Regions from separate parts of the Alkalibaculum bacchi genome, predicted to be linked through region 1. Evidence: riboswitches for the same ligand, from Rfam matches in the RefSeq annotation. Region 1 holds a riboswitch; each other region holds the start of a gene.
What was found. A riboswitch is a leader RNA that binds a small molecule or an ion and turns the genes downstream of it on or off. The one in region 1 is predicted to bind cyclic di-GMP.
Positions count from the first base shown of each region.

Region 2: it holds a riboswitch for cyclic di-GMP, as region 1 does, so the genes downstream of both, flgB (flagellar basal body rod protein FlgB) here and DES36_RS07640 (DUF5979 domain-containing protein) in region 1, are expected to answer to the same signal.
Region 3: it holds a riboswitch for cyclic di-GMP, as region 1 does, so the genes downstream of both, DES36_RS06160 (methyl-accepting chemotaxis protein) here and DES36_RS07640 (DUF5979 domain-containing protein) in region 1, are expected to answer to the same signal.
Region 4: it holds a riboswitch for cyclic di-GMP, as region 1 does, so the genes downstream of both, DES36_RS06070 (Flp family type IVb pilin) here and DES36_RS07640 (DUF5979 domain-containing protein) in region 1, are expected to answer to the same signal.

Region 1 is NZ_QNRX01000008.1:106,899-113,188, forward strand. It holds gene DES36_RS07630 (amino acid ABC transporter ATP-binding protein) at 1-84, shown strand, start outside; gene DES36_RS07635 (cation-translocating P-type ATPase) at 553-3,207, shown strand; cyclic di-GMP riboswitch class I at 3,514-3,602, shown strand; cyclic di-GMP riboswitch class I at 3,644-3,732, shown strand; gene DES36_RS07640 (DUF5979 domain-containing protein) at 3,938-5,644, shown strand; gene DES36_RS07645 (hypothetical protein) at 5,678-6,037, shown strand; gene lepB (signal peptidase I) at 6,030-6,290, shown strand, end outside.
Region 2 is NZ_QNRX01000001.1:162,268-168,557, forward strand. It holds gene fliF (flagellar basal-body MS-ring/collar protein FliF) at 1-776, opposite strand, end outside; gene fliE (flagellar hook-basal body complex protein FliE) at 806-1,168, opposite strand; gene flgC (flagellar basal body rod protein FlgC) at 1,356-1,790, opposite strand; gene flgB (flagellar basal body rod protein FlgB) at 2,142-2,528, opposite strand; cyclic di-GMP riboswitch class I at 2,793-2,870, opposite strand; gene DES36_RS00815 (hypothetical protein) at 3,094-3,465, opposite strand; gene fliS (flagellar export chaperone FliS) at 3,450-3,812, opposite strand; gene fliD (flagellar filament capping protein FliD) at 4,200-5,594, opposite strand; gene DES36_RS00830 (flagellar protein FlaG) at 5,599-5,967, opposite strand.
Region 3 is NZ_QNRX01000006.1:145,897-152,186, forward strand. It holds gene DES36_RS06160 (methyl-accepting chemotaxis protein) at 287-2,278, opposite strand; cyclic di-GMP riboswitch class I at 2,346-2,433, opposite strand; gene DES36_RS06165 (methylated-DNA--[protein]-cysteine S-methyltransferase) at 2,659-3,186, opposite strand; gene DES36_RS06170 (HAMP domain-containing sensor histidine kinase) at 3,456-4,841, opposite strand; gene DES36_RS06175 (response regulator transcription factor) at 4,832-5,491, opposite strand; gene DES36_RS06180 (lantibiotic immunity ABC transporter MutG family permease subunit) at 5,502-6,257, opposite strand; gene DES36_RS06185 (lantibiotic immunity ABC transporter MutE/EpiE family permease subunit) at 6,259-6,290, opposite strand, start outside.
Region 4 is NZ_QNRX01000006.1:118,450-124,739, forward strand. It holds gene DES36_RS06050 (CpaE/TadZ family protein) at 1-1,110, opposite strand, end outside; gene cpaB (Flp pilus assembly protein CpaB) at 1,114-1,830, opposite strand; gene DES36_RS06060 (TadE/TadG family type IV pilus assembly protein) at 1,870-2,262, opposite strand; gene DES36_RS06065 (A24 family peptidase) at 2,300-2,881, opposite strand; gene DES36_RS06070 (Flp family type IVb pilin) at 2,972-3,145, opposite strand; cyclic di-GMP riboswitch class I at 3,512-3,601, opposite strand; gene DES36_RS06075 (pilus assembly protein TadG-related protein) at 3,786-4,727, opposite strand; partial or broken gene DES36_RS06085 (NAD(P)H-dependent oxidoreductase subunit E) at 5,695-6,290, shown strand, end outside.

The sequences.
Region 1 (6,290 bases):
GAACAGGGCACCCCTCAGGAAGTCTTTAGCAATCCTAAAGAAGAGAGAACGAAGCAGTTTCTATGCAGGTATAATAAAGAGTAAGGCAACACTGAAATGTAGCAATTTAAAGTGGGACTCAAAATGTTAAAAAAAGTAATCCTTCATGGGATTACCGTGAGAGGATTTCATAAAATTATTGACTGGTATTTAATTCATATGGTAAAATAATGATATAAGCACGTTAAAAGGGAGTAGTTTTAAATGCATAGTCAACAATTACTGGTTAAATAAATTTAACTTGGCTATGTGTCCATTTAGGTAACGAGACTTTTAATACGATTCTTAAGAATTGTGTTAAAAGTCTTTTTTTTATCGCGTAAGTGCGAAAAACTTGCAAAGCGCCTTTTCTCGCTTAACTTACTAGATTGCCAAAAAAGTGGGGAATACTATTTGTCGTAAAGAAAATTTACTTTCTATGGCATAAAGTTTTCTTGAACTCATTATTACATCTTGCTATTATGGGTATTATATATCCTTAGATAAATAAAAAATCAGAGAGGTGTCAAAAACATGTGGTTTTCAAAATCCAGTAAAGAAGTCTTAAAAGAGTTGGATGTTAATCCTGCAACTGGACTTAGCAACCAAGAAGCTCAAAAGAGACTGGAGAAGTACGGTGAAAATAAGCTTAAAGCAAAACCTAAAAAAAGCTTACTTTCATTATTTTTAGCACAGCTAAACGATATGTTGATTTACGTGTTATTAGCTGCAGCTGTTATAACATTAGTTATCGGCGAATACGTAGATGCAATTATCATCATTTTGGTTGTTTTAATCAATGCATTTGTAGGTCTCATTCAAGAATCAAAGGCTGAAAAGGCTATAGAGGCATTACAGCAGATGACTACACCTAGAACTTTAGTAAAGCGTGATGGAGAGATTAAGGAAATCAATTCGGAACACGTTGTGCCCGGAGACATCGTAGTAATTGATGCAGGTCGGTTTATACCAGCTGATATTCGTCTCGTTGAGAGTGTAAACTTGCAAATTGAAGAGTCCGCCTTAACAGGTGAGTCTGTTCCAACAGATAAGGATTCAAATACAATATTTGAAGATCCAAAGACTCCAATTGGTGACAGATCTAATATGCTCTTTATGTCTACTCTTTCTACTTATGGTAGGGGAGAAGGTGTTGTAGTTGGAACGGGCATGGAAACAGAAATGGGTAGTATTGCCAAAGCATTAGATGAAGATGTAGATGAAATGACTCCTCTTCAAAGAAGGCTTGACGAATTGGGTAAAGTCCTTGGGTTTATATGTATTGGGATATGTGCAGTCATATTCATTGTCGCATTGATTCAAGGTAGAGAGTTATTTGATATGTTCCTAACGGCTATTAGTTTAGCTGTTGCTGCTATACCAGAAGGTTTAGCTGCTATTGTAGCTATTGTATTATCGATTGGTGTAACCAAAATGTCTAAAATCAACGCTATTGTTAGAAAACTTCCAGCCGTTGAGACACTTGGTTCTGTAAATGTAATTTGTTCAGATAAAACAGGTACTTTAACACAAAACAAGATGACAGTAGTAAAACACTATGTCATGAATCACCTAAAAGATGTGCCAGCAGAAGGAGCAGGCTTTAAAGGTTCTGATGATGAGAACGAACTTATCAAATCTTTTGTATTATGTTCTGATGCAACTTATGAAAATGGTCAAGGCACTGGTGATCCAACAGAAGTAGCATTAATTGTCCTAGGTAATAGGCACAATATGACAAAAAATGATTTGAATCAAAAATATAAAAGAGTTGGGGAAAAACCTTTCGACTCTGACAGAAAATTAATGTCTACTTTAAATGAAGAAGGAAATGGATATAGGGTCCACACAAAGGGAGCTATTGACAATATCCTTCAAATTGCCACTCACGCATTAGTAGATGGCCAAGTTGTACCACTAACAGAAGAATTAAAACAACAGTATTTACAAATAACATTAGAAATGTCAAATGATGCTCTTAGAGTATTAGGAGCTGCTTATAAAGATGTAGACAGTATAATCGATGCGGATGAAATGGAAAATGGGTTAACAGTTATTGGACTAGTTGGTATGATTGACCCTCCACGATTAGAAGTTAAAGATTCTATTGCAGAAGCAAAAATGGCAGGTATTAGGTCAATAATGATTACAGGGGACCATAAAAATACAGCTGTAGCCATTGCAAGACAATTAGGTATAGCAGACTCTATAGAGCAAAGTTTAACTGGTGCAGAAATTGATCAGATGAGTGATGATGAATTTGCTCAAAAGATCAATAATTACAGAGTATTTGCAAGGGTATCTCCTGAGCACAAAGTTAAAATCGTTAAAGCATTCAAATCTCATGGAAACATCGTTTCTATGACTGGAGATGGTGTCAACGATGCACCTTCTTTAAAAAATGCAGATATTGGTGTAGCTATGGGTATAACAGGTACAGATGTATCTAAAGGCGCTAGCGATATGATTTTAACAGACGACAATTTCTCAACGATTGTTCATGCAGTTGAAGAGGGAAGAAATATTTATAACAATATTAAAAAAGCAGTTATCTTCTTATTGTCTTGTAATTTAGGAGAAGTTATCTGTATCTTCCTAGCGATATTGTTAAACTGGCCAATCCCACTAATTGCTACTCAGTTGCTTTGGATCAACTTAGTTACGGATTCACTTCCAGCGTTAGCGTTGGGAATGGATCCTGGCGATAAAGATGTAATGAAAGAAAAACCAAGAGATCCAAAAGAAAGCTTCTTTGCTAACGGAGCTGGTTTCAGAGCGATTTTAGGTGGAACTTTAATAGGTTTATTGACACTTGGAGCTTTCTACTTTGGTTTAGTAGAGCATGGTCACTATATTGGCGAAGTAAATATGCCTGAAGAAGCTATAACATATGCAAGAACAATGGCCTTCGTCGTATTAGCAGTATCACAATTGTTCTATTCATTAACTATGAGAAATTCTAAGAAATCCATATTCCAAGTAGGATTTATGACGAATAAATTGCTTATTGGTGCGATTATTGCGGGAATCTTCCTACAATTTATTGTAATATCCGTACCATTTCTAGCAGATGCTTTTGGTGTACAAATGCTTACATTATTTGACTGGGGAGTTGTACTAGTTTTCTCATTAATACCTTTCTTAGTAAATGAAGCTGTTAAGGGATTTATGAGACTTAAAGATAAATAAAAAAGTAAAGATCACTATGCTTCACTGCTTACAATAATAAATTGTCTGCAATGAAAAAACCCTTTTATTGAAGGTATTATTCAATAAAAGGGTTTTTTTATTATAAACAAAAATTATTTATAAAATCATATAAGATGAAATAAAATTAAAAAAGTTTATATAAAATACAATTTTGATGTTTATGTGGTAAAAGTTAGGGAATATATTAAATATATACATATTATGACAAATAAATTAATAAACACATATATAATTATATATATAACTATAATATTTTATAGTTTATTCTACATAATTGTATATGGAATTAGATAAAGGCAAACCTGATGAAAATCAGGGACGCAAAGCTAAGAGTCTAAGGCAATGAAAATTGCTACGACAGTCAAGCCGCCAAATTTATGGCGGCTTTTGCTGTACCTAGGACAAATGAATATACAAAAGAAAAAGGCAAACCTAATGAAAGTTTGGGACGCAAAGCTATGAGTCTAAGGCAATGAAAATTGCTATGACAGTCAAGCCGCCAGAAGTGAGTTCAGGCGGCTTTTTTATATAGACGAAAGTATTCCTTTTATCATTATTTACTAGCATCTTGTAATAACACATAAAGATAGAACCCTAGTGCATTTTTTTACATGAAAAAAGCAAAAGACACTATCACAAAGACGAATGGAGGGATTATTTTGATAAAGATTGACCTTTGTTTAGATTTAAAAGAGGAGGTGAAAACTCAATGAGATCGAAAGGAAAAAAGAGAAAATTTAGTTTATTTATGGTATTTGTATTGCTTTTCTCTTTATTAGCCTCTTCACTGGTGGTCATGGCGGAGACAGTAGATTCTAATTTGGAGATGAATAGTGTAAATGTTTCTGAAGAGGAACTTACTCTAACAGGGCTCCTATCTGAAGGACCAAAAGTAGAACAGCTGGTAGAAGAGCCAAAAGTAGAACAGCTGGTAGAAGAGCCAAAGGTAGATCTGCCAGCTGAGGAACCGAAAGTAGAAACACCGACAGAGGAACCTAAGGATGAGTCACCTGCCGAGGAGCCAAAAGTAGAAACACCGACAGAGGAACCGAAGGGTGAGGCACCTATCGAGGAACCGGAGGGTGACATTGTGGAGAAAACCGTAGAAGTTGCTCCGGTTTCCGACGATGATACTCCTATACGGGATGCAAACACCAACAAGGAGAGCGCCCCTTTAACTGAGGTCCTTACAGTTGCACCAATGGCAGTTGGTCCAATACCTATTGTGAACTACTTTGCAGCAACAGGTAGTAGCACAAATGATCACTATTCAGTAGTCGGCGTTTATATCACTCCTGATAATAATATTCACCTGTTGATAGACAACGACAAGAATACTGCAAATCAGACGAGGTTTTATGATCCCATGCTAAATGGGGTAGCAGCTGCAGGATACGGTTTAACGCCTCAAAATTACGATCCTTATTGGAAGGAGTTGGGAAATAGTGTAACTTTAACGTCTCCAGGCAATCCTGACAGAGTAATTACAGGTGTAAGGCTATTTACTTTTAATTTAGGACCGATGATGGGTTCTCTTAAAGAGAGTAATACCTTGCAAATTCTTAACAGTGCGGATGGCTTTAGTATTAGAGGCTTAACATTTACGATCAATATGGGTCATACCATAACTAAGACCGTTGACAAAGCCAATGCCACAATTGGAGACGAATTGATCTACACCATTGCAGTTAAGAATACAGGCGATTTTATCCTTAGAGGCATTAACGTGACGGATACCATCCCTTCAGGCACCACAGTACTTAAAGTTTCTAAGGACAATGGTGCAACGTGGGTTGATCCGGTCATTGCAGGTAATGTCATCACTTTAGACACCAATATTGATTTGGTCGCCGGGGCGTCAAAGACCTATAAAGTAAAAGCATTTATCAATGATAATGTGACAAATGGTCAAACCCTTGATAACACAGTTGCAACGGGCGGGAACGTACCTACACAAACGGCTACTGCTCGAGTTACAGTTAAAACGGCAAACGTAACTGTCAAAAAAATTATTACTGGAAATTTTGGTGAGGTATCACGTGAATTTCCATTTACCGTAAAGGCAAACAAGAATGGTGGACATTATACTGAGAAAACATTTGACTTTCACTTACACCATAATGAAACACATACCATCCCAAACCTGCCGACAGATGCTGTTTTGGCTCTGACAGAAGTAAATGGCGATTATGTTGTTACTGTAACCGTAGATGGCAATCCTATTACCCCCGTTACAGATGTATATACTATCAATGTAGGATCTATGGCTACCAAAACCATCACCGTCACTAATGAGAAAAATGTTGTTATTGATACAGGTATTTCTCTTGATTCACTACCATATGTTTTGATTCTCGTATTCACAGTAGTTGGCTTAGGTGTAATGGTTATTCGCAAGCGCAATATTCACAATTAAAGCTAATAGGAGACACGTTAATAGGAGGTTATTATGAAGGGCAAACAAGAAACCAATTGGACTCAAGTTTTAAATACACATAAAAACACAAGCAGAGAATCCCTAGGCGAAACCGAAAATAATTTTGATGACTGCCGATTTAACCCTGAGCAAAAGGCAATTGCACAGTGGTTAGAGGACATTCACTTTCAAAAACAGTTCTTCGGAGGCATAAACGAGGAGGATGTTTGGAAGAAAATTGGCGAATTGAATGCTATGTATGAAGAAGCTTTAAAAGTGGAACGCATACGATATGATACCCTGCTTGAACACTACAAAAAAATCTGTAAAATTACTGAATTTAATGGTACTCATGAGGAAATGCTTGATAGGGAGAAGGTCGGTAATGAGTAAAATCCTAGAACTTATCAATATCTCTGATACTATAAAAAGACGAAAAAAGGAATCAGCAATAAAAGTGGCCTATATGGATCTTTTACAGAGAATCCTCTTGCTAGTAATTATTGGGTACCTTATACTTACGCAAATCTTCTTAATTGTTCGAGAAAGTGGAAATGAAATGTTCCCAGCAATTAAGGATGGTGATTTGATCATCGTTTTTCGGTTACAGCGAGAATTTGAAAAAAACGATATTGTAAGCTACAAG
Region 2 (6,290 bases), on a different contig from region 1:
GCACTGCCCAACAAATCATCTAGATTGGATTCAAGCTCTGATTCAAATTGTTTTTTTATTTCTTGATAGCCAGATGCAATATCTGTTGCATTTAATTCAGTATCTTCTTGTAAAAATGCGCTGAGGAGATTGCCCTTTGAATCAATTACTTGAATGTTTTTTTCAGGCAAATTGTCTACTGCCCCAGAAACCAATGAGGCAATGCCTTTGACCATGTCGTTTGTGACTTTTTGATTGGGTTTTACATCTACTATAACAGATGCACTAGCCTCTTTATCCTCTTTTTCAAATATGCTCTTTTCAGGCATCACTAAGTGCACTTTTGCAGACTTTATAGCCTCTAAGGACATAATTGAACGCTGTAGTTCTCCTGTTAGAGCCCTTTGATACATGATCTCTCGATCTTCTTCTGTGGCCATTAAGCCCGTATCATCAAAGATCTCAAAACCGGTGGAATTTTCAGGCATCATTGCATTCATTGCCAATTGCAAACGGTATTCATCTACTTGTTTTTTGTCAATGAGGATATCACTACCGCCATTTTCTAATTTATACTTCATTTTCTTCGTTTCTAGATCACTTACGATATTTCCTGCATCACTAAGTTCTAAATCACTAAATAAAGTAACGTATTCTGTTCTTTGTGTAAAATAGGTATAGATAGAAACAAAGGCAAGAATACTTACTAAAAAAGTAATCATTAAGACTTTTTTCCTCTTGTCAATCTTGTTCCAACCACTCTTTGCTCCATCTAAAACTGCCACAAATCTTTCCATCGTATTAAAATAACTCCTTTACAAGTCAACTATAATTGCATGTTGTTGATTTCTTTATACGCTTCCACGCATTTATTGCGAACTTGAACGGCAAGCTCTAAGGCAATTCGGGCTTCTTCTGTTGCTATCATAACACTATGCAAATCTTCAACTTCACCAGTAATGAAATCTTGTGTTAATTTATCAGCCTTTACCTGGGTATTATTTAATTTTTCAATTTCATTGCTAATAATATCTTTAAAGGAAGAAATTCCTTCAACAGAAGAGTTTTCACTCGGTAAAATGGTAGAATCTGTTTTATTGACTGTAGGTATATTGGCACTTGCTAATGACTCATAACTTATTTGGTTTGTATTAGCTAGAATACTATTGTATAAAGACAATATGTTCATTTACGTTTCCTCAATTCTATTGTTTTTAAGGTGGTAAGCTTTAAGGTGGTAAGGTGGTAAGGTGGTAAGGAAAAGCATTTTTGCCACCGGTGGTGGCTTAGTGATAGAACGGTGAGGCACCGTTCCCTCCCCTGTCTCAGCTTATTTTTCTTCCACTTTCAGCTTTCCACTTTCCACTAACCTGAAATCACCCTTTAGAAATTTCCAAGGCCTTTTTTAGTATGCTCTTGCTGGTATTTAAGGCAGTTACATTTGCTTCGTATGCTCTCTGTGTGCTGATTAAATGAATCATTTCATCTACCATATTTACATTTGGCATCATAACATATCCTTCTTCATTGGCATCAGGATGAGATGGATTGTAAACCATTTCGAGATTTTCCTCATCTTGAGCAATGCCAACCACTCTAACACCAGCGCTCTTTTTTTCCATACGTCCTGTAACCTTGCTGATTTCAGTTCTTAATTTCTCTTCAAAGACTACGTCTTTACGCAAATAAGGCCCACCCTCTTCTGTTCGAGTAGTGTTTACATTGGCAATATTTGTAGAAATCGTATCCATCTTTAATCTTTCAAGAGCTAATCCACTTGCGTTAATTTGCATGGAGTTAAACACTGACATATTAAACTAACCTCACTTTAAAAACATTTTAAAAATGTCTTAGTATATTGTTTGTTCTCTAATAGCTAGTCTTCAAAGATCCTTCGCTACGCTCAGGATGACTGGGGCAGGAGCTAGGGCGCTCAGAATGAATGAGCAAGGAGCTTGGGTGCTCAGAATGACTGAGGCAAGAGCTTGGGTGCTCAGAATGACTGAGACAAGAGCTTGGGCCTTCGGCACTTAGAGATACGAAGAATCGCCTCTAACCAACTCCCCGGTCATCCTAGAGCGCAGCGAAGGATCTTCACATCAGCCACCAGTGGTGGCTATAAGGTTTTGCTTACCACCTGACCACCTTACCACCTGACCACCTTATTTATTAATTACATAGTTCAAATTAGCGAGCCTAGAATTCAACTGAGAGACTAATGTATTGTAATACAATTCATTAGCTGCTAATTCGGTCATTTCTAAATCGACATCTACATTGTTTCCATTGTCGTTTAGAGAAGTAGATTCTCTTTTTTTTACAATAGGTTCTATATCTTCTACTTCCCCAATGCCAAAGTGATTAGGATGAGATTTTTCTAAAGTCACTGCATTTTCATCTATGGCTGTCTTTAGTAAGTCTTCAAATTGAACTTTATTCACTTTGTAATCAGGTGTGTTGATATTTGCAATATTGCTAGATACGGTTCTTTGACGTAAAGAGGACATATCTAATCCTTTTTTGATCAAATCATAACTAAAATTACTCATTGTAAAACCCCTTTTATACAGTTTCTAATACCCATTTTATACAATAGTCTAACGATTCTTGTACAGTTGTTTAATAGCTGTTCCACTTTGGTTAGCAATCGTTAATAATTTAGTACAAATTATTCTAAACTTAAAAGTTTAGTCGTCTATTAGTAAGTTCTATTTTTAAGCTTTCTTATTCTCCCTATTAAACATATAGGTTAAGTTGACTATTTTAAAATAAAGTAGACCTTTTACAATATTACTAAAAATTGACAAAAAAAATATAGCAACTGGCTGCCATCTTGCGAAGGCCCTATAGCTTTGCGTCCTTACCTTTCGATAAGTTTGCCATTATAGTACATATTATCTTTATATGACATATTATCACAAATTTTTACATCTAACAACAAAAAGCGCAAAAAATACATGGATTTTACATGGATTTTCTTTGCGCTTTGGTTTTATTTAACTTGAATAAGATTTAATTTATCGTTCTACCTTAATCGTCTTTTAATGACAACTACGTTTGTGTGTTAGAATGTTGGAAATCAAATTTATTTTATACCTTAAACTTTACGTATACTTAAATATCCTTATCTATAAATATAGCTCTTTTACTGACAGATATATAACTATCTACTACATTATTTCGTTTTTTCACTTGTTTCATAGCTCCTACCAAATTTGCCTTTTTCTTTTGTAAGGATTCCATTAATTCTCTTTGTGCTGTAGAAAGAATATTAATATTTGTGCGATAAACTTCGTCTTCTGCATAGGAGCCTTGTTCTTCTTTGACAGCTTCCGTAATCTTTATGACTTGATCAAATTCGATTTTATTCTCCTCAATCAACCCTATACCTGTTTCTATTTCTCCGTCCCAAGATTGAATGTTTGCGATCACCTTTTTTAGAATTTCATTCCTTCGGTCAAGTAAATTTTCTAAATCTGCGCCCATGTGTCTCTCAACTCTTGCAGGTAATTTTTCACTTCAATAATACCCTCTGGATTTTTGTCAATATTAGCACGGACGAGTTTAAAATTCATATACTCATAAAGCTGGTATAAATTCTTGGCAATGTCTCCACCTGTTTCAAAATTTAAGGTAACCATAAACTCATTTATTATATCTTGAGCTTTCTTTAGGTTTGTATTAACCGTTTCATAGTCCTTACTCTCTAAAGCCATCTCCGCTAACTTACAATTTTTTATAGCACCATCATATAACATAATCAACAGTTTTTTCTTAGGTGCCGTCGTGATTTGATTATTTTTATATACATTGTTTGCATAAGCGTGGTTCATTTTTTTCTCCTTTATGCGGTTATTTGATATATGAGGTTTCTGAAAGTAATTAGTGCTCTAGCTAATCAGAGTTGTTAGTCGAAAAAAGCGGAAAGTGGAACTCGCCCCTAGGCGAGATTGTGTAAGATCCTTCGCTACGCTCAAGATGACTGAGGTAGTTAGCTTCGGTGATTACACAAGTCTCTGCACCCCTTAGATCTAAGCTACTGCTTTGTCATCCTGAGGAGCGCAAGCGACGAAGGATCTTTGACCCCAAAGCTTGACCCTAGCCTCCCACTTCCAACTTCTTACCTCCTGCATCTAAATGCATAGGGAACGGCGCCCTCATCGTTCCTCCATTAAGCTACCACTGGTGGCTAAGACGGTTTTGCTGACCACCTTACCACCTTATTTCTTACTCACATTCATCGCATCAATCTGCCCCACCAACCAGCTCATCTGGCTCTCTGCTTCCATCATGGCTACGTCTAAGGCGGTGAACATCTTTATGTATTGGGCTTGTTTCTTTTCCATTCGGAGGTTAAATCGGTCGATTTGATCGTTTAAATCTTCTAAGGTCTTTTCTAAACTTTCTGTCTTGCCTTTGATAATCCCTTTATCAGATGTAATATAGGAATTAATGTAATCATTTAATCGTACGCCAAAACCACTTTCTTCACCTTTGCTGTCCTTACTATTAAAGAAATTCGCTACATTTTGTGGGTCTTTCTCTAAAGCTTCGGTCAATTTACTAGAGTCAAATTGCAATTTACCAAACTTATCTATGGTAGTGACCCCTAGTTCCGAAATATCTTTAATCGTCGTGTTTTCATTACCTATAGTAGAAGTCACCAGATTACGAAGAGAGGAATGAAGCCTCATTAATGTACTATCTCCTGCCAAAGTTCCTCCACTACCTGGTATTTTAGGATCTCCTGCTGCTAGCTTGTCCTCTATAAAAGTCATAGTAGAATTATACTGGTCTACAAAATCCTGTATGGCACCAGATAACTTGGAAGTGTCTAATGATACTTTGACCGTATCGTGTTTTCCTTCTTCGTGGGTATTCTTCAAATGAATGGTTGTATACTGTAAAACGTCCTTCACTTCATTGGAATTTCGCTCTACGCTTACTCCATTAATGGTAAACTTTGCAGTAGTACCTTCTTCAACCTTCTTACCTGCCTCTGTAGTCAGACCAAGTTTTCCTAAGACCGTACTACCCTCAGCTTCTGATAATGTGATGGCACGATTACCTGTTTTTGCATCTGTAAGATAGAGCTGATCGTCAATAATCGTTGCGCTGATACCTGTGTCTTTTGATGCATCATTAATTTTACTGGTGATCTTACTTAGAGAATCCCCTGCTTCAATCGTAATATCTACACTTTTGTCATCACTGTTTTTAATAGTAAAAGTACCACTTATATCTAAAGCCTTGGTAATCCCACCCTCAGGTAAAGAAATTTTTCCAGAAAGAACACTAGTGCTCGTCGCCAATCGCTCTACATGTATTTTGTAATCTCCTACAGAAGTATTCTTAGATGCCGTAATAGAAACAGTATTTTCATTCGTAGAAGTAGAAGATTTTGCATTAAGAGTATCGGTTTTCGTTAATGCACTAAGTTTACTATTTAGAGAATTTAGCCTCGTATTAATATCCTTCCACGCATTTTGTTTTGCTGTAAGATTTGTCTTTTTATTCGATAATTGCACCAAAGGCAATTTTTCCGCTTCCATAAGCTTATCAATCGACGTCTGATCGATCCCAGAATAAGACCCTATAAAATTAATTCCTGCCATTATTTCACGCCCTTTCGTCTACTAAAATACCAACCAAATCCCAAATATTTGCCACAAGATCTAATATCTTTTCTGGAGGTATTTCTTTGATGATTTCATCGGTTTGTGTATTGACCAGCTTTACCATAATGCGATTGGTTCGCTCATGGATTTCGAATTTAAACTGCTCTTCATTTCGAAATATTAACTCATTACTATCCTCTACAGCCCTTTCTAAATCCTCTCGGCTGTAGTCACGTGCTTGTCCTTGTTCCTTAGAATAAACCACTAGCTCAGGAGCCTTCCGCTCACTTAAATGATTATCTAAAGACTTGTCTTCTGTTTTTGGTACGGTTTTTTGAGTCTGCGTTATAGGTCGAGTAATATGAATCATAAAAACACCCCTTTAACAATGAACAATGAACATTGAACATTGAACATTGAACATTGAACATTGAACATTGAACATTGAACATTGAACATTGAACATTGAACATTGAACATTGAACATTGAACAATTATTGAAACTTTTCGCTTTGCGAAAAGTACTTTTGGAAATTCTCTTCGCAAAATTAAAAGCACATTAGTTCTAAGTTTTATGTTGTAAGTTCTAAGTAAAACCTTTGATTACTAATAGTAACTATGTATGCCAATTAAAGCCACCCCTACTACTCATGTCATCCTGAGGAGCCTGCGACAAAGGATCTTACACTACCT
Region 3 (6,290 bases), on a different contig from region 1:
CTTCACCCTCTTTTTAGTACATATCGAACACATTTTCACAGCAGACACCTTTAGTAACAAAAAAATATCTTAACAATAAAAAATACTTAAATATGTTATTGTTGTAATTATATCAATTGCTTCCAGTATTTTCAATATGATAGTAATTTATTACCTCGTTCCTCCTTACAATAATCACAAAGAATGGCTCTTTACTGGTTTAAATTTCTACCAGAACAGAGCCATTCTTTTTCTAAAGCACAGATTTATTTATTTTGCTTTGATTTCTCGTACATCCTTGCGCCTATTAGATTTTAAATTTTCGAATTGCTGATTGTAAATTTTGTGCTAAGTTTGCGAGACCTTCGCTAGCACCTGCTATTTCTTGAATAGATGCAGTTTGTTCTTCCATAGAGGCAGACGCTTCCTCTGTACCTGCAGAATTCTCTTCTGCAATAGCAGTTAAATTCTGTAATGTATTCAAGATTTCATTCTTCATCTTTTCCATTTCTTTACTAGAAACATCTAATTTTTCAACTGCACTTATTGCATCGTTCATAGCTTTTTCAACCATTATGTATTTATCTTTATTATTTTGAACGCTATTATATTGTTCTTCAAATATTGCAGATACTCTATTCATTGATTTTACTGCGCTCCCAACATTTGTTTGAAGCTCAGATATGGTTTCATCAATTGCCATAGTAGATGCAGAGGATTGCTCTGCTAGTTTTCTTATTTCTTCTGCTACTACTGCAAAACCTTTTCCCGCTTCTCCTGCTCTTGCGGCTTCGATAGCTGCATTTAATGCCAATAGATTTGTTTGATCTGCAATGGATTTGATTACGCTGCTAGCTTCTCCAATTTCATCTGAACTACTATTTGTCTGTAAGATGATACTATGAATGTCTTGGATAGCTTGCGTGCTTTCATCTGTTATTTGGATTAGTTTCTCAATTTCTTGTAAACCTTCACCCACTATAGTAGATACTTTTTCTGTAGTAACATTTAAGTTTTTTACATAGTTTAAATCTTGTTCTATGGTTTCACCTAGCTTAGTAGCTCTTGCTGAGCCCTCTTCTGTATTTAGAGCTTGCTCTGCAGCCCCTTTTGCTATTTCTTCTACAGTTTTTGTAACTTCCTCAGCAGTAGTTGCAGATTGTCCAGAGCTTGCCATTAATTCTTCAGAGGCTGCTGCTACTTGTTCAGAAGAATCATTAACTTCATTGACAATCATTCGAAGATTGTCAGTAATACTCTGGAATGATCTTGCCAATTCTCCAGTTTCGTCCTTGCTTTTTAAATCAGCTTCTAAAACATCTCTCGTAAGATCTAAATCGGCAAGGGTTTTTGCAAGAGCGGTTGCGTTAATAATAGGCTTTGCAATTGTATTGCCGATAAGATAGATTATAATTATACTTATGGCTAATACTACAGCAGTTAATAAAATAATTGCCTTCATTAAGGATGGTATTCCTGCTAATATTTCCTCTTCATCTGCGCTCATAATGAGAATCCAATCCGTATTATCAATAGAATCATATGCCGAGTATAATTCTTTCCCTTGGCTATCCTTATACTTGGCTACTCCTGTTTTTTCTTCTAGCACTTTCTTATGAAATTCTCCAGATGCCTTTTCACTGTCATCGGCTTCTGCTGCCTTTATGGGATTAATTTGATTGCTTACTACACTTCGATCTGAGTAGGCAATAATTGTCCCTTCTTTATCCATTATATAGGCTTGACCTGTTTCGCCGTATTTTAACGTATCTGTAATATCACTTAAGGCATTGCCATCTCGGCGTCCTAAAAGTGCTCCTACGATTTTTCCATCTCTTTCAATAGGTGTCGCATATATTAAAACAACTTCACCTGTGGCTGGGCTAATACCAAAATTCAACGCATTCTTATCGCCCTTTAAGGCTTTCCATACAGGGTCTGTTTCTGGCAGCTGGATTGTCCTTCCATCTGTATAAGTTACGGTTCCATCTAATTGCATGATTCCAAAATTAATAAAGTCAGAAACTTCTACTTGTTTTTGCAAAATAGGAACTTGAACCTCTAAGTCCATATTTTGGATTTCGCCTAATTGGGCAAGTACTTCTAGCGTTCTTCTTTGAATTTCCATTCGGTTCTGCACTACTACTGCTCCATCATTAGCAGATGTTATAAGACCTTTTTCTGCTTCCACTGTAACAATTTTACTAGCGCTATTGATGGAGATGATTCCTAAAGCTACAGATGAAAATAAAATAAGTGCAGAAAAATAAACCACTAATTTCATTTTAATACTTCTCATGTTAACTCCCCCTTTTGTTAAAATAAAAAAATCCCTTTTAAAATTAGATAAAAGGGTTTTGTTTATAATATGCAACTGGCTACCTTGCGACAAATAAGTCGGTTAGGCCCATAGCTTTGCGTCCTTACCTTTCGGTAAGTTTGCCCTTAGATGTAATTAAACTGTCAAAAATTTATTTTATTATTTCTATCATAGTTAAAATCTCTTAATAAATCAACACCTATTTTACATATTTCGGCACTTTTTTAATTTAGCTGCGATACATTATACGATTGTTAATCCTATTGTGGTTAAATAATAGATATAAAAGTAGATTTTTTTATTCATGGATCACGTTTAATTCCCTTAATATTCTTTTTATTAGATAAAGTACATCTTTTTTATTTTTGGGGCACAAATAATCCAGTCATATCCACTCCTTCATGCTCTAGTAGCTTTACCTTTTTTTCAATTCCACCTGCATAACCGGTCAGACTTCCGTTGGTGCCTACTACACGATGACAAGGTATAATGATAGATATGGGATTGTGTCCCACAGCACCACCTACAGCTTGAGCAGACATCCTGTTTTTCCCTATGCGTTTTGCAACTTCTTTCGCCATATGACCGTATGTTGTCAGCTCACCATAGGGTATTTCAGTGAGAATTTTCCACACCTGCTGTCTAAACTCACCACCTATAGGAGCAAGAGGTAGCCTAGATATTTTTGGTTTCTTACCAGTGAAATAATCATCTAACCATGCTATACCTTCTTTAAGTATTGGAATATCATCTTTTTCGATAATATTTTTTGGCATTGTGTTTCCGATATATTTCTGTTCGCCAATCCACAGACCAATAATACTATCTTCATCACTTGCAAGCAATATATCCCCAACGGTCGATTTGTAATGTATCGAGTAGTACATTTTCTCCTCCTCTAATTCTATATTTATATTCAACTGCGATTTTCTTTCATCGTATATCTATTATTCTTCGATATTTGAATGTCCTAAAAATAAAGAAATTCTTTTTTGATACTTTATTGTTGGCATGAAGCATAACACTCCTAATGTGCCAAATGCAATCACCCTATTGGAAATGAATCCTTTATCAATATATTCCCAAACAATAACCGAGTTCTTCTAAAAAATAGCGATATTCCTTTTCGCTTTTGTAACTCTGTTGTGCGACAAACTCAGCGGTTCGGCGACATGTCTCTTTGGAAAATTTGAATCTTAGTTGTAACGGACCCACCACCATTCTTATCGTTGGATAATATAAGTTCTCCATGATATTTTGTAATAATGGTGTTTGCTATATATAAACCTAATCCATGATGTCCAGTTTTGGTTCTGCTATCATTATCCATTGTAAATCGCTGTTTTCCATACTTTAGCATTTTTTTAGAAAAACCATTCCCCTGGTCTATTACTTGGATAATGAGATAAGAATTATCAATAAAACCATTAATAATAACACTAGAATTTTTTGAAGAAAACTCTACTGCGTTTGACAAAATGTTCATCAATGCTCTTTCAAATTCATCTTTGTTTCCTTGTATATATAAATCTTCTTCAATATCTATGTTCCATATCATATTGAGATCATAAATTTTTCCAAGAGCCTCTCCCTGGCTTCTTATAAAATTTGTTGTTTTCATAGCGCTGATGATTTCATCAGATTTACGATAATCAATTTCTTTTTTTGTAATAGTCAGCAAACTTTTTAGATATCCCTCCATGTGTTCACTACTTTCCTCAATATAACCGCAATAAGATTTCTGCTCATTTGTCAAATTTGTTTCACCAAGTAATCCAACATTCCCTTTAATTATCGTTAAAGGCGTTTTTATATCGTGTGCTAAAGCTGATATTTGTTCTCTCTTTTGCTGTTCTACTGACCATTGTTCTTCTAGGGCCTTTTTTAATGAGTTTTTCATCTTATCAATCCCTTTAAGAACCATGCTGATTTCTTCTATATTACTCGTACCTACATTAAAATCTAAGTTCTGTTCTTGTATTTTTGCCATTGGTATTAGAAGGGTTTTTAATTCATTATTAACCTTTTTGGCAAATCGATTAGACCACAAAATGATCAAAGCTATAAGCTGAATAAAAAATACAATCACTATTGTCAACTCAGCATTAGGTAAAGTTCTCCTTAAAATTTCATTTCTATATTGCGCAGTTAAAGGATAGGTAATAATCAATATCCCCTCATCACGATCAATCGTTATTATATACTTTTCTAAACCTGTTGATGTTTTTCCTTGTTGATATCTATCCCAGTTTATTTTTATATCCTTAGAAGAAAAATTTCCATATAGAAAATCTCCTTCCTCAGAATAAACACCAAAATTACACATTGGAGTCAATAGTTCTATGGTCACCCTAGGTAAATTCTTTAACTCATCGTAATTACTTTGAATTATTTTTTCTGAATAATTTGCTGGATAAACTCCAATGGAGGCTACAATGAACAAGTAATAGTTCACTAATATTAAAATAATAATAAGTAAACCAAGGGATACAACATATTTAATAAAAGTTGTACGTAGTTTTGTACTTTTTCTTATTCCCATTTATACCCTATTCCCCAAACTGTCTTTATAGGTTCTTCTTTAAATTGAGTAAACTTAGCTCGTATGTTTTTTATATGTTCAACAATTGCACTTAAATTACTCTCTCTCTCATATCCAAAAACAACTTCAAATATTTGTTCCTTAGAAAATGTCTTGCCTCGATTAAGAGCTAAGTATTCACTTATTTCATATTCACTTTTTGTAAGTGGTACCTTATTATCTAATACAAAACACTCTTTACTGGAAATTGAAAACCTAATATTATCAATAATTACAGAGTTGATTTTTTCTCGTTGTTCTCTCCTAATATGAGCATCTACCCTTGCACGGAGTTCTTGAACTCCGAAGGGTTTCATCAAAAAATCATCTCCTCCTAACCCCAATCCTTTAATGATATCTGTTTCGTCTGATTTTGCAGTAAGAAATAAAATAGGTGAATCGACCGATCCTCTTATTCTAGTGCATAATTGAAAACCATCAATATTAGGCATCATTATGTCTAATATTATGAGATGATAGTAGCTTAAATTTTCTTGAAAAACCTTTTCTGGCTCGTTTATTTTTTTGACAAAATGCCCACTTTTATTTAGTACATTCTCAATTAAATCTAAAATGGATTTATCGTCATCTACAGCTAAAATATTCGCCACAATAATTCTCCTATTCCTCTGACTTTTCCCCTTCCCACTTTGTATACCATGCTACTATAATTATCAAAGATAGTATTGTTCCAACAATAGATATCATGATTCCTAAGGTTAAAGCTGGGTCTCTAAAAGCGCCACCACTATCTTGATATTTCATAAGTAAAGAGCTAATAAATCTGATACTCCATGAACTAGGTAAAAAGGGCCACCTGCCATCTCCCATGCCTGTTAAAAACAATGCTGATATAAGGGATTCTACAATTCCTATCCCAATGGAAATCCCCTTCGAGAATCTTAAACTTAAAAAGAAATGCAAAATATATAAAAAAATATTACTACATATTAATACTCCCGCAACCTTTAAATACATAGTAAAAGGAAATATTATGTCCTCTATAAAGGTATACCCTATATAAAAACCTAAAACGGCTATAATTGTACTAAGCGCTCCAAATGCCAGCACTAAAATAAGTTTGCTTAAAAATGATAAACACCTTGTTTCTGAGCTTGCCAAAAGATTTCTATAACATCCTGCCACATACTCTTGATCGGCCATCATTGAAGTAATTATCCCGATTAATATGGGAAAAATCATACATAATACTTGTAAATATGCCGAAATTTTACTCATACTGTCCCAGGGAGAGTATAAATAATAACTTAAAAATAGTATCAGTCCTAAAATAGGTATGTATAAGTGCATCCACACAATCTGAGTAGATTTTAATTTCATTATATCAGCTTTTAGGAGTTTTTCTAACTGTAGCATTTTAAATTGCCTCTCTTTTCCTAAACCACAGGG
Region 4 (6,290 bases), on a different contig from region 1:
CACTCCCTTAGGCCTTCCCTTTTCTATGACGGGAACGCCTTGATTCAGTGAAGCAGTAGCGAGTTTATAATCTACGCTTATAGAGCCAAAGACCTCTTGTTGCAAAGTAGCTTCTACATCTTTTTCTTTAATAAGCCCTCTATTATCTGCTTTATTTAAAATCACTTTTATTTTTCCTTGGGGATAATTAAGCTCATCTAAAGTAATTAAAGCAGATTTTACATTTCGAATGGCCGATATTTCAGGAGTAGTAATCATGAGAAGCATATCCGCACTCACTAATGCTTGATTGACAGGCTCATAAAACCTAGCAGGCATATCTACTACAATATAATCAAAAGAGCTTCTCAAAGTATTTAATATCTTTTCTACATGATTGGCATTAATAAACTCTGTCATCTGAGGTTTTGCATTAGCAGGTAAGATGACGATACCTGATTCATGAGGAAGGAGATAACTTTCCATTAAGTCTTCATCAATATTTTGAATATCTTCTACTACATTTGTTAGTGTAAACCTTGGAGCAATATTTAGTGCTAAAGACACATTGCCAAAGTCGATATCAAAATCTACAAGAACCACTCTTTTAGATGTTTCCCTTTGAAGAGCAACGGCTAGATTGACGGACACAAAAGTCTTTCCTACACCGCCTTTGGTGCTAAACACAGTAAGCACTTTACCTAGGCTCTTCTGAGGTTTTAGGCTTGAGGTTTTTTCTCTTGTAGGAACAGGTCTTCTTTTGATAAGTTCATATGCACGATATATGGTCTCTACAAGCTTTGCTTCTGTAAAAGGGTAGAATAGCACGTTCTGAGCACCCGCAGAAAGGGATTTGTATATAATGTCTTCATCAAATTCTCTTTCTACCATAATAATAGCCATATTTGGATATTCTTCACTTAGAACTTCTGCTACTCTATAGCCATCACCAGAAACACTTGCATCAACAAGAATTACATCTACAAAATTTGTCTCTAATTCTTCAAAAGCTTCCTCATCAGACTTTACTGCCCCAACTATTTTTATGTATTCAATATTTGATAGAACATCCTCTATATAGGTTCTTTCCTCTCCAATAATCCCTAGTATAAATACTCTTATAAATTCCATCTGCTATCTCTCCTTGTAGGTGCCAAAATTTTCAGAACTGTAGGACTTAAAATCTATCTTTTTCGTATCAGAAGGATTTCTAAGGGTAAAGTTCATCGTTCCATTGGATAAGGCATAGACTAAAACCTCGGCTTGCTCTGGTTTCACTAATAGGGTAAGAGTAGATGGAAGATCTGTTTGAGATGCTGGGTCTCGTTGTTTTGCATTGCCTACTGCAAGAACTTCAATATTTTGAAGCTGAGTGTATGTAGTGGTTACCTTAGCAATATCTTTGTTGCTATAGGTTACTAGAATATCGATTTTGTCCCCAACATTGACAAAGCCAGCTACTCCGACCACCTCATCTGTTGGAATGGAGATCGCCCTCATATCGTCTGGTATTCGATAAGCTAAATCTGCATCGGATTGACCTAGAGCTACTTTATTGGATAAAATTTGCTCTCCTTTTACGATTTCCATTGTTGAAATGCCTCCAATGATTTTACTGATAGATTTATTGGCATCTGGGTGTACGGCATCTGCAGGCATGGATTGAGATACCAACATCTCCTCTGTAATCTTTACATTAGCTGGAATAGTATTCGCCGCCACAATAACCTCTGTATAACCTCCCCCATCTACTGCAATAGCTCCAGATTTTTTCATATAAGTACTTAGTCCAAAGACTGTGGCTAGGCCTAAGATGATTGCAAGGATCAGTATTTTTTTATTAGCTCTCATAAATTTGCTCCTTTCTGTAGTACTAATAACTTACATTTTTTACTCTAATCTCATAACGGCTTGGGCGGTTAGAGATACCTCTTCTTTATTATTAAAAAACAGCCCTACGATGGGTTCAATCTCAGCTTCAGCAATAACAGTTGTCGTATCTGACGAAAAGGTAGTGTTTACACCAATTATTGTCAAACTTGATGCTACTGAAGCATTGATTACAGCCTCTTTTGCATCGTCAACAACTGCGCCCTTGTCATGATATATAGCAGCTACCCTAGCGCCTTCTCTTGCTGCGTTAGTAAGGGTAATCTTACCATTGAGTATCCAGCCAAATTCGATCATGCCTAGGATTAATGCCAATAATATAGGTAAAACCAGTGCAAATTCTACTAATGCTTGGCCTTTATCGCTCTTTCCTAACTTTAATAGACGACTCATCTTGCATTCATCCTCTCTACATGTGGCAAATCTTATGTTAAAAGGACAAAAAATCCTTATATATTCCGCTTAAAGTAAATAATGCACCAAGTGCAATGGCTACGCCATAGGGTACATATAATTTTTCATCATGGATTTGATGCTTTTCTAAAAGGAGATTCTTATGTATTTGATCTAATTTTTCACTTTTAAAACTAAGTGAAAGAGCTTGCATTATAGGTATTGTAAAAAATAAGAAGTATTTTTTTAAAAAACAAAATAATTTCTTTTGATAAATCAGGTAAACAAAAACTACAAGCAATCCAGAAATGGCAGAAAACAAAGTAGCAACTACTACAAATCTCCACCCCATAAGAGAACCAATCGCTCCCATTAGTTTTACATCTCCTGCACCCATAGCACCGGATGCAAAGGGGATGAAGAATAAAACCATCCCTGTAAAAAAGCCTGCAATACTAAAAACCAATCCTTCAAAGCCATTAAAAATTGTATTTAAAACAATTCCCATGAGAATAGCTGGAAAGGTTAAAGCATTGGGAATTCTCTTTTCTTTGATATCGTAAAATGTAGCAATAAGGGCTACCATAACTAATACGACTTTTACTATTAAAATGTCCATGTATGCTCCTAATCGTTTCATATAGTAGAAATGCTCTCTCTATTGGAGAGAACATTTCTTAAAATAAAAAAAATATTATGATTGTTCTGTTTAAGCTGTTTTTTTAGTTAACGCAGTTTTAATCTCTTCAAGTCTAGCCTTAACATTTGTCCCAATATCTGTTAAAGCTACGATTGCTATCACAGCGATGAGTCCAAGAATTAACGCATACTCCACCAAACCTTGTCCTTCTTCTTCTACAAATAATCTTTTTAATAAATTCATCTTTCTTCCTCCTTTTAAAATATGTATGCTACTACCTAATCCCCATAAAGTATTTTATTGCTTTATGTTCATTTATTATAAAATAGTGTGTTTATGTAGCATAAAAACACTATTTTGTAATCCTTAATTTAATCAATTTCTACTTCTTTATTCTGTATATTTTAATATTTGAAAGGATTTACAACTATTACGATAATTTAATCATTGTTCAATTATAATTAACGCGCGCCAAGACCCTCTTCGTATAAAAAATATATACCCATCGGCTTTTTTATCAAGCACATGAAACAGTAAATTTTTACATAAAAGCCCATACTCATCAGCTTATTTACTAGAAAGTTGACACAAAAAAAGCTGCCAAACTAATTTGGCAGCTGAACCATCCTAGTTATGTATTATAACCGTAGACTTCGTGCTTTGCGTCCTTACCTTTCGATAAGTTTGCCTTTTCAATAGATCCTTTTTATGCTGTTGTCCTATGTAATTCTGTAGGTTTGAATTTTTATATAAGCGAAAACGAATGTTACGTTCACATAGCTATTATACAATATTCGTCTATTTAATCAAATGATTTTGATAGTTTATCTCTTAGTATAATATAATTTATTTAATAAATATTAATTTTTCCCTCATTATACTTTCATTCGATTAATTGTGAACCACTACCATTAGGTCCTACATAATCTGTAGGATAATCGGGTAGATTAGGATATCCTACGTCATCATTTCCAAGATCATAGGTTTTAACAGAGGTTAATTTGAGAATTTTATCATCATAATAGTCAAACGTACATTTTACAAGAACTAAGCTTTTTAAAGACACATAGTCTGATTTATTTATTAAATCATTAATGTTTTTTTGACTTCCATTTTGTAAGATAACTTTCTCTGTATCAAAAGCTTTTGGTGATAAACTAAAAATATAAACATATGGAGTTGGAGTCAGGGTAGACTTGTGAGTGTTGTAATAATTTTCAATTGCTTTCTTCTTATTTGCAACCTTACCATTTTTAACCTGTAGTCCATCTTCTATGTGAAGCTGAAAGTAAGTGTTATTAGGAACTCCTTCATTTATGACATCAAAATTCTCTATACTCTGGAAATATCCCGAACTAACTTTATCCCAAACCTCTACCTGTGTTCCTATCTCTAAAAAGCTCTCATGAAAGTTAATAAAAGGTAACCCTTCACCTTCCCATACATATTGTTTTTCAGCTATTGCACTAGCAGAAACTTCCGTTTCTGTAAAACCTAAAATTCTAGCAAAGTAATGAGGAACAGTCTTTGTACATTCAACTTCAACTTTAGATTTATCATCCGTTAGATTTGCATCTGTATCATGTGCTCCATTTAATGCACCATAATTCTCCGCAGTAATTATAGCAGTATTTGCTGGCAAATCCTGCGCCCCCGCTAAAGCCGCCGCATCTGCAGCCTTTTGCATATTTGCTTTCTCTACATACAATATGCCCACATCTACTACTAAAGCAGCAATCCCCATTAGAACAACGATTGCTAGTACCACCATTATTAGGGCTTGACCATCTTCATTCTTGTGGATTTTTGCCCTTTGCTTTTTCATGCTCATGTCTCCTCTGCCTACTACTATAGAAGCCTTAGTTATTTTTCCTTACTGATTGATAGCTACTATTATGAAAAAAGATAATAATAAATGTAGCAATGTATTTAGAAATATCTGCAAATAGTATCTTAATATTATTTTGTTTTATTTAGTATATAATATCGATTCAAAAAATCAAGAATAATTTATAAATTTATTTTTAATTTTATAAATTCATGCAACTTTAACAAGTACAACGATAAGCAGTATACTGTTCATGAATTACATACCTATTCACTTATATATTTAAAGAAGTTAATAAAAATCCATCTATCTATGAGAACTTATGAAGCCCATAAACTCACTAAACGTTTAGATTATTTAGTCCATCACTTTAAGGAAGTACCAAACTTCATTAAATTTGTTTTTAAAAATATAAAAATATATCACAATTATAGTTTAGATATGTTAACTTAAAAACAAGTTTTAAAATTATAATGTTTGACTTTAAAACGAATTTAATATTATCAATAATTATTTCAATTTCTTATCCGACTAACTATAAGAGTATCCTAAATGCGATATTATGTCTATGTATTCTTGACTTTATAATCAAAACCTTGAATTTACATGAAATTAAAATTATTTCAATATAAAAATACAATTTATGTTTTTTCAATACATTCCATAATTTGCATATATTATATTTAGATATGGTAAAGATTATTTTTATTATAAATTTATTATTGATTATAGTTGGTTTCTGTAATATCATTATGGAGGTATATGGTAATAATTAATTAACAATCTACTCTCTGTAAATCTATGTAGATTGTATACGATATTCAATTATTTATTTATGCCATAGACTTATTTAAGTTAATTTAAAAACACAAAGGGGGAAGTATGTATGGAATTTACCTTTGATCTTGAAAAGAACAAAGAAAAAATTCTAGAGTTTAAGGGATTTATTTCAGACCACAAAGACATGCCTGGAGCTTTAATTCCAGCCTTGCAAGAAGCTCAAGTAAAATTTGGGTATCTGCCGCGAGAAGTTATGGAAATGATCGCTAGTGGATTAGATGTACCTACATCAAAAGTATTCGGTGTTGCTACTTATTATTCTCAATTTACCTTTATTCCAAAGGGCAAACATAACATCAGCATTTGTTTAGGTACTGCATGCTATGTAAAAGGTGCTCAAGATATTTTAGAAGAATTTGAAAATATCTTAGGAATAAAAGGTGGTGAAACTACCCCAGATCTACAATTCTCTATTACAGATTGTAGATGTGTTGGAGATTGTAGTATCGCACCAGTAGTAGTAGTGGATGAAGATGTTTATGCAAAGGTTAAGAAAGCAGATGTAAAAGATATCATTCAGAAATACAGTTTGGAGGTAGAGTGCGTTGATAACTAGGGAAGAACTAAATCGTATTCGAGGGTCTCACAAACCAGAGCTAGAAGCTAAATTATTAGCAGATGGCATAGCAGAAGTCAAAAACGGTCACCTTGTTTTAACAGGGGATTACTATAAAAACCAAAAAAGAGTTGCATTAAAAAATTGTGGTTTAATTGATCCTG